2 regions of the Paraburkholderia atlantica genome follow, and region 2 is predicted to be linked to the other one. Evidence: predicted binding sites of a transcription regulator. Region 2 holds the regulator's gene; the other holds the start of a gene.
The links. The regulator FNR, encoded in region 2, switches genes on or off when oxygen is low (the NO sensors DNR and NnrR bind a similar motif). The targets are predictions, from matches to a motif close to TTGATNNNNATCAA.

Region 1 (4,413 bases), on a different replicon from region 2:
GTTTTTCTGCGCGAGCGGCAGCTGATGGAGCATGTATGCGAGCGTTTCCGCATGCATCAACCGATGCTCGATCGCGACGTTCAGCAACTGCACGGCCGCCTCGTCGTGCGCCGGGTTGCCGAGTTCGTCGAGCGCGGCGTCGATCTGCCGGCGCGCGCGTGTCGCATACTCGCGCACGGCGTCGAGCGACGGCCAATCGCTGGGCTGATCGGTGGGAAAGCCGCCGTCTACCGGATCGATGCCGAATGCGAATAGCTGGTCGAGTTCCGGTGCGAAAGCCGGCAGATCGAACAGACGCTGGTCGAACAGATTGCGATCGAACGCTTCGAGATGGCCGATATAGAACACGACGCGGTGACGCTCGCGGATCGGCCGTTCATAGAGGTAGTTGGGCTTGACGATTGCAAACAGGTCGTCGGTGACTTGACGGGCGTCGTGCAGGCGCTGCACGAGCGGACGATGCGGGGCAGGGTCGCGATTCATTGGGGCCGGGTCTCCATGCAACACGGTTGCCGTGGGGGGACGATCTGAAAACTTTACCCCCTCGCAGACGGCGTGCCAAGACGAACCGCGCGACCGTCCAGCCCCGCCCGGTCGCTCAGACCTGGCGCAACCCTTCGAGATCGACGATGTGAATATGCTTGCCCCGCGTGTCGATCAGGCCACGCTTTTGAAATCTTGACAGCGTGCGGCTGACCGTTTCGAGCGTCATGCCGAGGTAGCTGCCCATGTCCTCGCGCGTCATGCGCAGGTTGAACTCCGACCACGAGTAGCCGCGCTGCGCATTGCGCTGCGACACATCGAGCAGGAAGGCGGCGACGCGTTCGTCGGCGGACAGCGAGCCGAGCACCATCATCTGCGCGGCCTCGCTGACGATCTGCGCGCCCAGCAGCTTGTGCATGCGCTCCTGGATCGAACCGATTTCGCGGCATAGCTGCTTCAGCGCACTGTATGGAACGATGCACACCGTGCTGTCTTCCAGCGCGACGGCGCTGCACGCATGGATGTCCGCGCTGATGCCGTCGAGCCCGAGCGGCTCGCCTGCAAGACGCAGGCCGGTGACCTGCTCGCGGCCGTCGCGGTGGACCATCACGGTCTTCATCGAGCCGGAACGCAGCGCATAGATGCTGTCGAAGCGGTCGCCGCTGCGATACAGCGCTTCGCCGCGCGGCACCGAGCGCGCCGAGCAGATCAGCGTTTCGAGTTTCGGCAGTTCGTCCGCCGACAGCCCCTGCGGCATGCAGATCTGACGCATCGAACAGCTCGAGCAGCGTGCGGCGGTGCGTGCGGTTGCGCGTCCCGCCACGGCCTCGCGGCTGCCGCGGGCGAGAGAGCCGGCGGCGCGCTCGGCATCGCCGGCGGAGCGGGTCGAGGAATGGGTCACAGCGGTAGGATTCAGCATGTTCTGCGCGCGATTCTTGGTAGTGTTGAAATTGTCCCACCCGTTATGTCCCTCAACAGGTGGCAAAGTGACGCGTTCGCTGCTCCGCTTGCCGAGCGACGGCGGTGCTCCGGGCGAAGGTAGGAAGTTGAGCCGCCGCGGCTTATGTCGACGTCGTGGCTCACCGCCTTGCGCATGATGACAGTGTCAGGCGGGTTCCTTGTCGGCGCCCGCGGCGGACGGTACCAGCAGAACCGGCAGCGTCGCCTGGCGCACGCAGCGTTCGGCGACGCTGCCGAGAATCAGCCGCTGGAAGCCACGCCGGCCGTGCGTGCCCATCACGAGCAGGTCGGCGTTGAATTCGGCGGCGGCATGCAGCACGATCTCGGCGACATCGCCGAGCGACGAAGCCTCGGAGACTCCCGGGTCGCCCTTCACGCCTTGCTCGGCCATCACTTTCGAAAACTCCGCGCGCAGCTCCTGGCCTTCCTCGATCAGGCGGTTACGCAGGATCGACGGGTCGTAGCCGGGCGCCTCGAAGTACATCGGCGTGTTTTCGACGACATAAAATGGCCGCAGCACGGCGCCATTCGATTTGGCAAGATCGAGCGCCGCTTCGAACGCGCGGCGCGAGGTATTGCTGCCGTCGACCGCTACAAGGATGCGTTTGTACATATCGGCTCCGCGTCAAAAAAGCGTCTGCCACATTGCTGGCCGCGGCAGGGTTTATTGATCTTTTATACCAACGAAGCTTAGTAGATTGCCTGAAAAGATGCAGCCCACCAGGATGTAAATCAAACATTTGCCAAATATTCAGGTCGGCGCGGACAAAATCGCGGGCGCGGCGGTGCGCGCAGTGGCCTTGCATGCTTACAAACCGCATAAGTTTGGTGAAGGTGAAACAAGATTGGCCTTACAATCAGGCCATATTCAGACAAGCTGGCCAGTGCGCTGATGAACGATCGAAAAACCAAGGGCTTACCCGACCAGATCTACGGCGACATCCTCAACCGCATCCTCGAAGGCGAGTACAAGGAAGGCGAACGATTGCCGACCGAGCATGCGCTGGCGGAGCGTTTCGCCACGTCCCGGCCGACCGTGCGCGAAGCGCTCGCGCGATTGCGGGCCGACGGCATCATCTCAACGCGGCACGGCTCTGGCACGACCGTCGCGCGGCGGCCCGACCCGGACGTGCGCCGCTTCGCGCCGCTCGAAACGCTGTCCGATATCCGCCGCTGCTATGAATTTCGCATCGTGACCGAGGCGGGCGCGGCCGCGCAGGCAGCGCTGAAGGCCGACGCCAACGACATCGCCGCGATCCAGCATGCGTGGGACGAACTCGAGCGCATCATCGAGGCGCAGGGGATCGGAGCGAAGGACGACTTCCTGTTCCACCAGGCGGTCGCTCGCGCGTCGAAGAATCCGTTTTTCATCACGGTGATGTCGTTCATCGAGGAACAGATCCTGTTCAGCATGAACCTGTCGCGCAATCTGTCGCTGGTCAAAACGGTCGAGCGACAGCGGCTGGTGCAGGCCGAGCACATGGCGGTGCTCGACGCGATCCGCCGCAAGGACTCGGCAGGCGCGGGCGCCGCCATGCGCGCGCATCTCGAGAACGCGCTGGAACGGATGTTCGGTTCCTGAGTCGCGCGCGGGTGAACGGGGCGCGACTTCGGTGAGGCCACGCTCCGGCGCGGCTCAAGCGGCGTCGGCGACCGGTCCGAACAGCGAGGTCAGCGTTTTCGCGCTTACCGCGACATCGAGCGCGACAGCCCGCTCGACGCCGATCTGCAGCGGCGGCCCGAGTCGGCTGATGTCGAGCCCGGCGCGGCGCAGCATGCGCTCGATCGGCGTGGTGGTCACCGTGACGTAATGCGTGATGCCCATGCGCTGTGCGAAGCGCATCACTTCCTGAATTGCGCGGATTGTCATATCCGTGAAACCATAAGACTGTTCCTCCCCGTCGGTTTCGATCGCCCAGCGGCTCAGTTCCCAGATATGTCTCCCGACCGGCGCGGCCGCGCCATGCAGCAGTTGCGGGAAGGTGTCTTTCAGCATGTTCGGACCTTCGGTCGGCATCAGGCGCCAACAGCCGCGCAACCGTTCGTCTTCGCCCTGAATCAGCATGTAGTACGGCCCGAGCGCGTCGTAGCCGTCTATCTCCATCCCCGCGATGGTCGGAATTTCCCAGCCGAGCCGGCCGTGAAAGACCCGGGCGCGCAGCCGGTACATCTCGTTGATCAGTTCGTTGTCGAATTCCTGCCGAAGTCCAATTCGGATCGTGGTTTGCATGTCGTTCTCCTGTGCGTGTTGGGGGGCCAGATACGCAGGAAAACTTATGCATTCTGAATCTTTGCGCCACCTACCTACCTGGATAGGTGTGGATGCTTATCGGGTATCGCAAAATTCAGACACGTATCCGCCCCCAACCTACAAGGGTCCAAAATGGAACTCCTCGACAATCACTGGCAACCGCAAACCCACCTCCAGGCACGTCCTTCGGAGGTCTCTTCGGCAGTGGATCGTGTTCTGATCATTGCCTACCGGAAGAAGAAAAAAGAGAGCCAGCGTCGTTTCTGGGCTCGCTTCGGCGTCACGCAGTCGCGCGGCAGCCGCTTCGAGTCGGGTGCGGAGATCCCGGCGCCGGTGTCGATCCTGCTTGGCCTTTACTTCATGAAAACCGTGTCGGACGCCGATCTGGGTCGCGCCGAGCGCGTGATGTACAGCCGCGACGCGGCCGCGCTGCTCAACCCGGGTCAATAAGCCCAAGCTGGGCCGCTATCACGGCGGCCGCACGCCGCGAATTCACGCCGAACTTCGCCCTGATGTTTTTCATGTGGAAGTTCACCACGGCTTCCGAGCAACTCAGGATGTGGGAGATCTCCCACGTGGATTTGCCGCGTGCCGTCCATTTCAGGCATTCGCGCTCGCGCGGAGTCAGCTTCGGCATCAAGCTCTGCGCATGCGAATCCAGATGCTGTTTGCTGGTGTCGATCACCAGGTCGCGCAACAGAACGAGGTTCGGCAATGCG
Region 2 (4,413 bases):
GCGAGCGTTCGACGCCGCGCTGACCCTCGCCGCCGAAGCGGACGCCGAGCTGATGCCGCTCTACGTGATCGACGTGCCCGTCATCGCCTACGACGCGCCCGGCTTCGATCCTTCCACCATCGAGGACGCGTTCATCGAGGAAGGCAAGCGGATCGCGGCAGACGCCCAGGCCCGGATGACCGCGCGGGGGGTCAAGGGCACGGCTCGCACCGTCGAAGCCGCGACCGCCGGCGAAGACGTCGCGCATCGCATCGTCGAGACGGCGCGCGAATGGCACGCCGACGCGATCGTGATGGGCACGCACGGCCGCCGCGGGTTTCAACGGCTGATGCTGGGCAGCGTCGCCGAGCGCGTGCTGCGCCGCGCCAGCTGCCCGGTGCTGATGATTCCCGCGCAGGCGAGCGGCGCGGCGAGCGTCCAGCCGGCCCCGGCCCGCGCCAACGGCGGACTCACCTGAGCCGCTAGCAACCGGCCGCTGCGCCACGCGGTGCTTCAGGGCCTCGGGTGGCCTTGTTCGTCATGCCGCACGACCAGCACCGGTATGTCGGTTGACCGCACCAGCGACTCCGCGACGCTGCCGAGCAGAAAGCGCTGCACGCCGTGGCGGCCGTGCGTGCCCATCACGATCAGATCGGCTTCGATTTCGTCGGCGACGCGCGCGAGTACCGCCGACACGTTTTCGGCGTAAGCGTCGATCACCCGCACGCCGCCGGGCACCTGCGCCTCGCGCAACAGCTCGCGGGGGCCATCGAGCGCGCGGCTGGCGAAATCTTGTGCCGCGCCCGCCGGTTCCGGCTCGAAAGCCACGTCGGCATTGTCCGACCACTTGCCGTGCCCCACCACACAGCAGGCTTCGAGCGTGGCGCCCGTCAGCTTCGCGAGCTTCAGCGCCTCGGCGAAGGCGCGCTGCGCGCTGGGACTGTCGTCGAGTGCAACCAGAATTCGTGCATACATGTCGGACTCCCTCTGAAAGCGCTGGCATGACCCGAAATGGTGCCGTCGCGCGTGTGCACCGACAGTGTGAAGCGCGCGCCGCCGCGCGGCTTGACGCAGGTCAATGGGCCGCCGCTCGACGAAACCGACATCGCCAGCAACACACTAGGAATACTCCTACAACCACTACCTGAACTCCTAGCGCCGCTTAAAGCGCCGCCGATTTATTTCCAGGATCGGGTCGCCAATACTGGTCGGTATGGACACCGCCCCGTCAGCCACCTTATCGAGAGTTTTTCTCGTCGACGATGCGACCGAGGTCCGGCGCCGGCTTGCTTGCCTGATCGCGCTGATCCCGGGCATCGAAATCGCCGGCGAGTCCGCGGGCGTCGAGCACGCGTTCGACGACATCGTCGCGAGCCGAGCCGATGTCGCGGTGCTGGACCCGTGCTTCTCCGGCAAGACCAACCTGTTGCTGCTCGCTGCGCTATCGCGGGTGCGGCCGTCCATCGTCAGCATCGTGCTGACCAATCATGTCGCGACGGCGTTTCGCCGCGCGTGCGAAGCGGCGGGCGCCGACTTCTTCTTCGACAAGACCTCGGAGTTCGAGCTCGCCTGCCGTGCCATCGAAGCGATAGCCTATGCGCGTCGTGCGCATCGGGTCTGACCGCCAGGAGCCGATCATGCAAGTTGCCGCAGTCCGTGAACCCCGCCACGACGCGCCTCGCACCTCGCACGTCGTACCGATCCACGTCGCGCCGGGCACCGCGGCGGCACGCCACGCCGTGACGCGTTGCTCCACCTGCGCGATGCGCGCGATCTGCATGCCGCCCGAGCTGACACCGGACGAACTGAGCCGGCTCGACGCGTTGATCTGCTCGACGCGCTCGATCAAACGCGGCGATGCGCTGTACCGCGCGGGCGACGAGTTTCAAAGCATCTACGCGATACGCGCCGGCTCATTCAAGACCGTCGTCATGCATCGCGACGGCCGCGAGCACGTGACCGGCTTCCAGATTGCCGGCGACTCGCTCGGCCTCGACGGCATCGGCGAGGGCAAGCAGAATTGCGATGCGATCGCGCTCGAAGATAGCGTCGTGTGCATCATTCCGTTCGCGCAGCTCGAGGCGATCTGTCGCGAGATCAAGCCGATGCAGCATCACATCTATCAGATGATGAGCGGCGAGATCGTGCGCGAATCGAGCCAGATGATGCTGCTCGGCACGATGACCGCCGAACAGCGCGTCGCAACGTTCCTGCTGAACCTGTCGAAGCGCTTCAAGGCGCGCGGCTTTTCCTCGGCGGAGTTTCATCTGCGCATGACACGCGAGGAGATCGGCTGCTTTCTGGGCATGAAGCTCGAAACGGTGAGCCGGATGTTCTCGAAGTTTCAGCGCGAGCACCTCGTCATGGCGAACGGCAAAACGATCCGCATCGAAGACCCGGAAAGACTGGCTCGGGTTTGAGCGCCGGCGCGACGCTCGCCTCGCCTTCGTTCGCGGGACATGCCGGGTAGAACAAGCGCTCCTGAACTGATATAACTCAGTGCGTTGCGGTATGCGACCTTGCGTGACCGCCCGGAGGAGCGATGGGTCTATCGAGCGGCGAGTCTTCCTGCTTCACCGGTGCCGCGTCCGAGTCGGACGTGTCCGTCGAGGATCGCTATTTCATGTTGGTCGAAGCAGTGCAGGACTACGCGATCTTCATGCTCGACCCCGCCGGCCGCGTAACCAGCTGGAATCCGGGCGCACAGCGCATCAAGGGCTACACGCCCGAAGAAATCATCGGCCAGCATTTCTCGAAGTTCTATACCCCGGAAGACATCGCGGCCGGCAAGCCGGCACGCGAACTGGAAACCGCCGCAGCCGTAGGCCGCGCCGAGGACGAGGGGTGGCGCGTGCGTCGCGACGGTTCGCGTTTCTGGGCCAACGTGGTCGTGTCCGCCGTGCACGACGCGTCGGGTGCGCTGCTCGGCTTCGCCAAGGTCACCCGCGACATGACCGAGCGCATGCGTCTCGCGGAACTCGAACGCGCGAGTCAGGTATCCACGCACGTGCAGATCGCCCGTGAAAACGAGCAGAAACGGATTGCGCGCGAACTGCACGACGATCTCGGCCAACGGCTGACCGCGCTGAAAATGAGCGTCGCGCTACTCGAAGCGAAGCTGAATAAGCAAGCCGATACTGAGCCGCTCGCCGCGCAGACGCAGGAATTGCAGAAGCAGATCGACTGGATGGCCGCTTCGCTGCGGCGCATCGCCGCCGATCTGCGGCCCCCGCTGCTCGACGACCTCGGACTCGCCGCTGCGCTCGACTGGCTGGCCGAAGACTTCACGAAGCGCTACAACGTGCGCTCGAGCGTGCATCTCGAACCGGCCGAACCGGTATGCGGCGAATTCGCGGCGACGGCGCTGTTTCGCATCGTTCAGGAGGCGTTGACGAACGTCGCGCGGCACGCGAAGGCGAGGCGCGTACGCATCGACATGTCCTGCGCGGGCCCGATCGTATCGCTCGATATCGAGGATGACGGCGTGGGTGCCGCGCTGGATCAGCCGCAGGGAACATCTTCATTTGGGCTGCTTGGCATTCGCGAACGGGTGCGGCAGTTGCGCGGCAACGTGTCGTTCACCAGCTCGCCGGGCCAGGGTTTCAGGATCTCGATCCAGATACCGGCCGACGCGCTGGTGTAGTGCTCACACGCTGCCGCGCCCCACTGTACGGATTACTCCGCAGGCTCTTCCTCGGTGCTTTGCTCGCGCATCAGCAGCACCGGACAGGTCGAGAAACGCAGCACCCGCTCCGCCACGCTGCCGATCACGAGGCGCCGCACGCCGCGCCGCCCATGCGTGCCCAGCACGAGCAGATCGGCGTGGACCTGCTCGCCGTGGCGCAGCACGATCGTGGCAACGTCGTCGGACAGACTCTCCGACTCGATCATCGCGGGCCCGCAACGCACATCGGCGGCGGCGCAGGCCTGCTCGGCTTCCTCCAGCACCGAGTGGCCGTCCTGGCGCAATGCTTCGACTAGCGCGAGCGGGTCGTAATAGCCGGCATAGGAAAAGATCGGCGTCTTGTCGACTACATAAACCGGATGCACGACGGCCTTCGTCAACGCCGCCAGATTCACCGCTTCTTTCAGCGCGCGTTTCGAGAAGCTACTGCCGTCTAGCGCGACGAGAATATGTTGGTACATGCCGATTCTCCACTGAGGTTGGATTTGTCAACGCGCGTGGCGCGCCCCTGCTACAGATAAAAAGGCCCGCCCGCACTGCCCAGATACGGCTCCCGCCACTCGCCGCGCAGCACCGCATCCGCCCGCAACGACGACGGATCGCGCGGACACACGAGCACGGGACAAGCCGCGTCACGCAGCGTGCGCGACGTCACGTGCCCCGGCAACGGATGCGGCGTGCCGCGCATGCCGTGCGAACCCATTACGATCAGGTCCGCGTGCCAGCGTTGCGCTTCGTCGAGAATCGCG

Region 1: BC1002_RS22935 (universal stress protein) is a predicted target of FNR. The motif match lies at 2,166-2,179, and genes of this name have one in related genera.

What each region holds. Positions count from the first base shown of each region.
Region 1 covers NC_014118.1:1,527,463-1,531,875, reverse strand. The annotation lists gene BC1002_RS22945 (SUMF1/EgtB/PvdO family nonheme iron enzyme) at 1-483, opposite strand, end outside; gene BC1002_RS22940 (helix-turn-helix domain-containing protein) at 599-1,255, opposite strand; gene BC1002_RS22935 (universal stress protein) at 1,589-2,056, opposite strand; gene BC1002_RS22930 (FadR/GntR family transcriptional regulator) at 2,336-3,025, shown strand; gene BC1002_RS22925 (acyl-homoserine-lactone synthase) at 3,080-3,673, opposite strand; gene BC1002_RS22920 (helix-turn-helix domain-containing protein) at 3,827-4,144, shown strand; gene BC1002_RS22915 (helix-turn-helix transcriptional regulator) at 4,128-4,413, opposite strand, start outside.
Region 2 covers NC_014119.1:586,938-591,350, forward strand. The annotation lists gene BC1002_RS30280 (universal stress protein) at 1-457, shown strand, start outside; gene BC1002_RS30285 (universal stress protein) at 493-954, opposite strand; gene BC1002_RS30290 (response regulator) at 1,193-1,600, shown strand; gene fnr (fumarate/nitrate reduction transcriptional regulator Fnr) at 1,617-2,399, shown strand; gene BC1002_RS30300 (PAS domain-containing sensor histidine kinase) at 2,522-3,622, shown strand; gene BC1002_RS30305 (universal stress protein) at 3,655-4,125, opposite strand; gene BC1002_RS39180 (universal stress protein) at 4,176-4,413, opposite strand, start outside.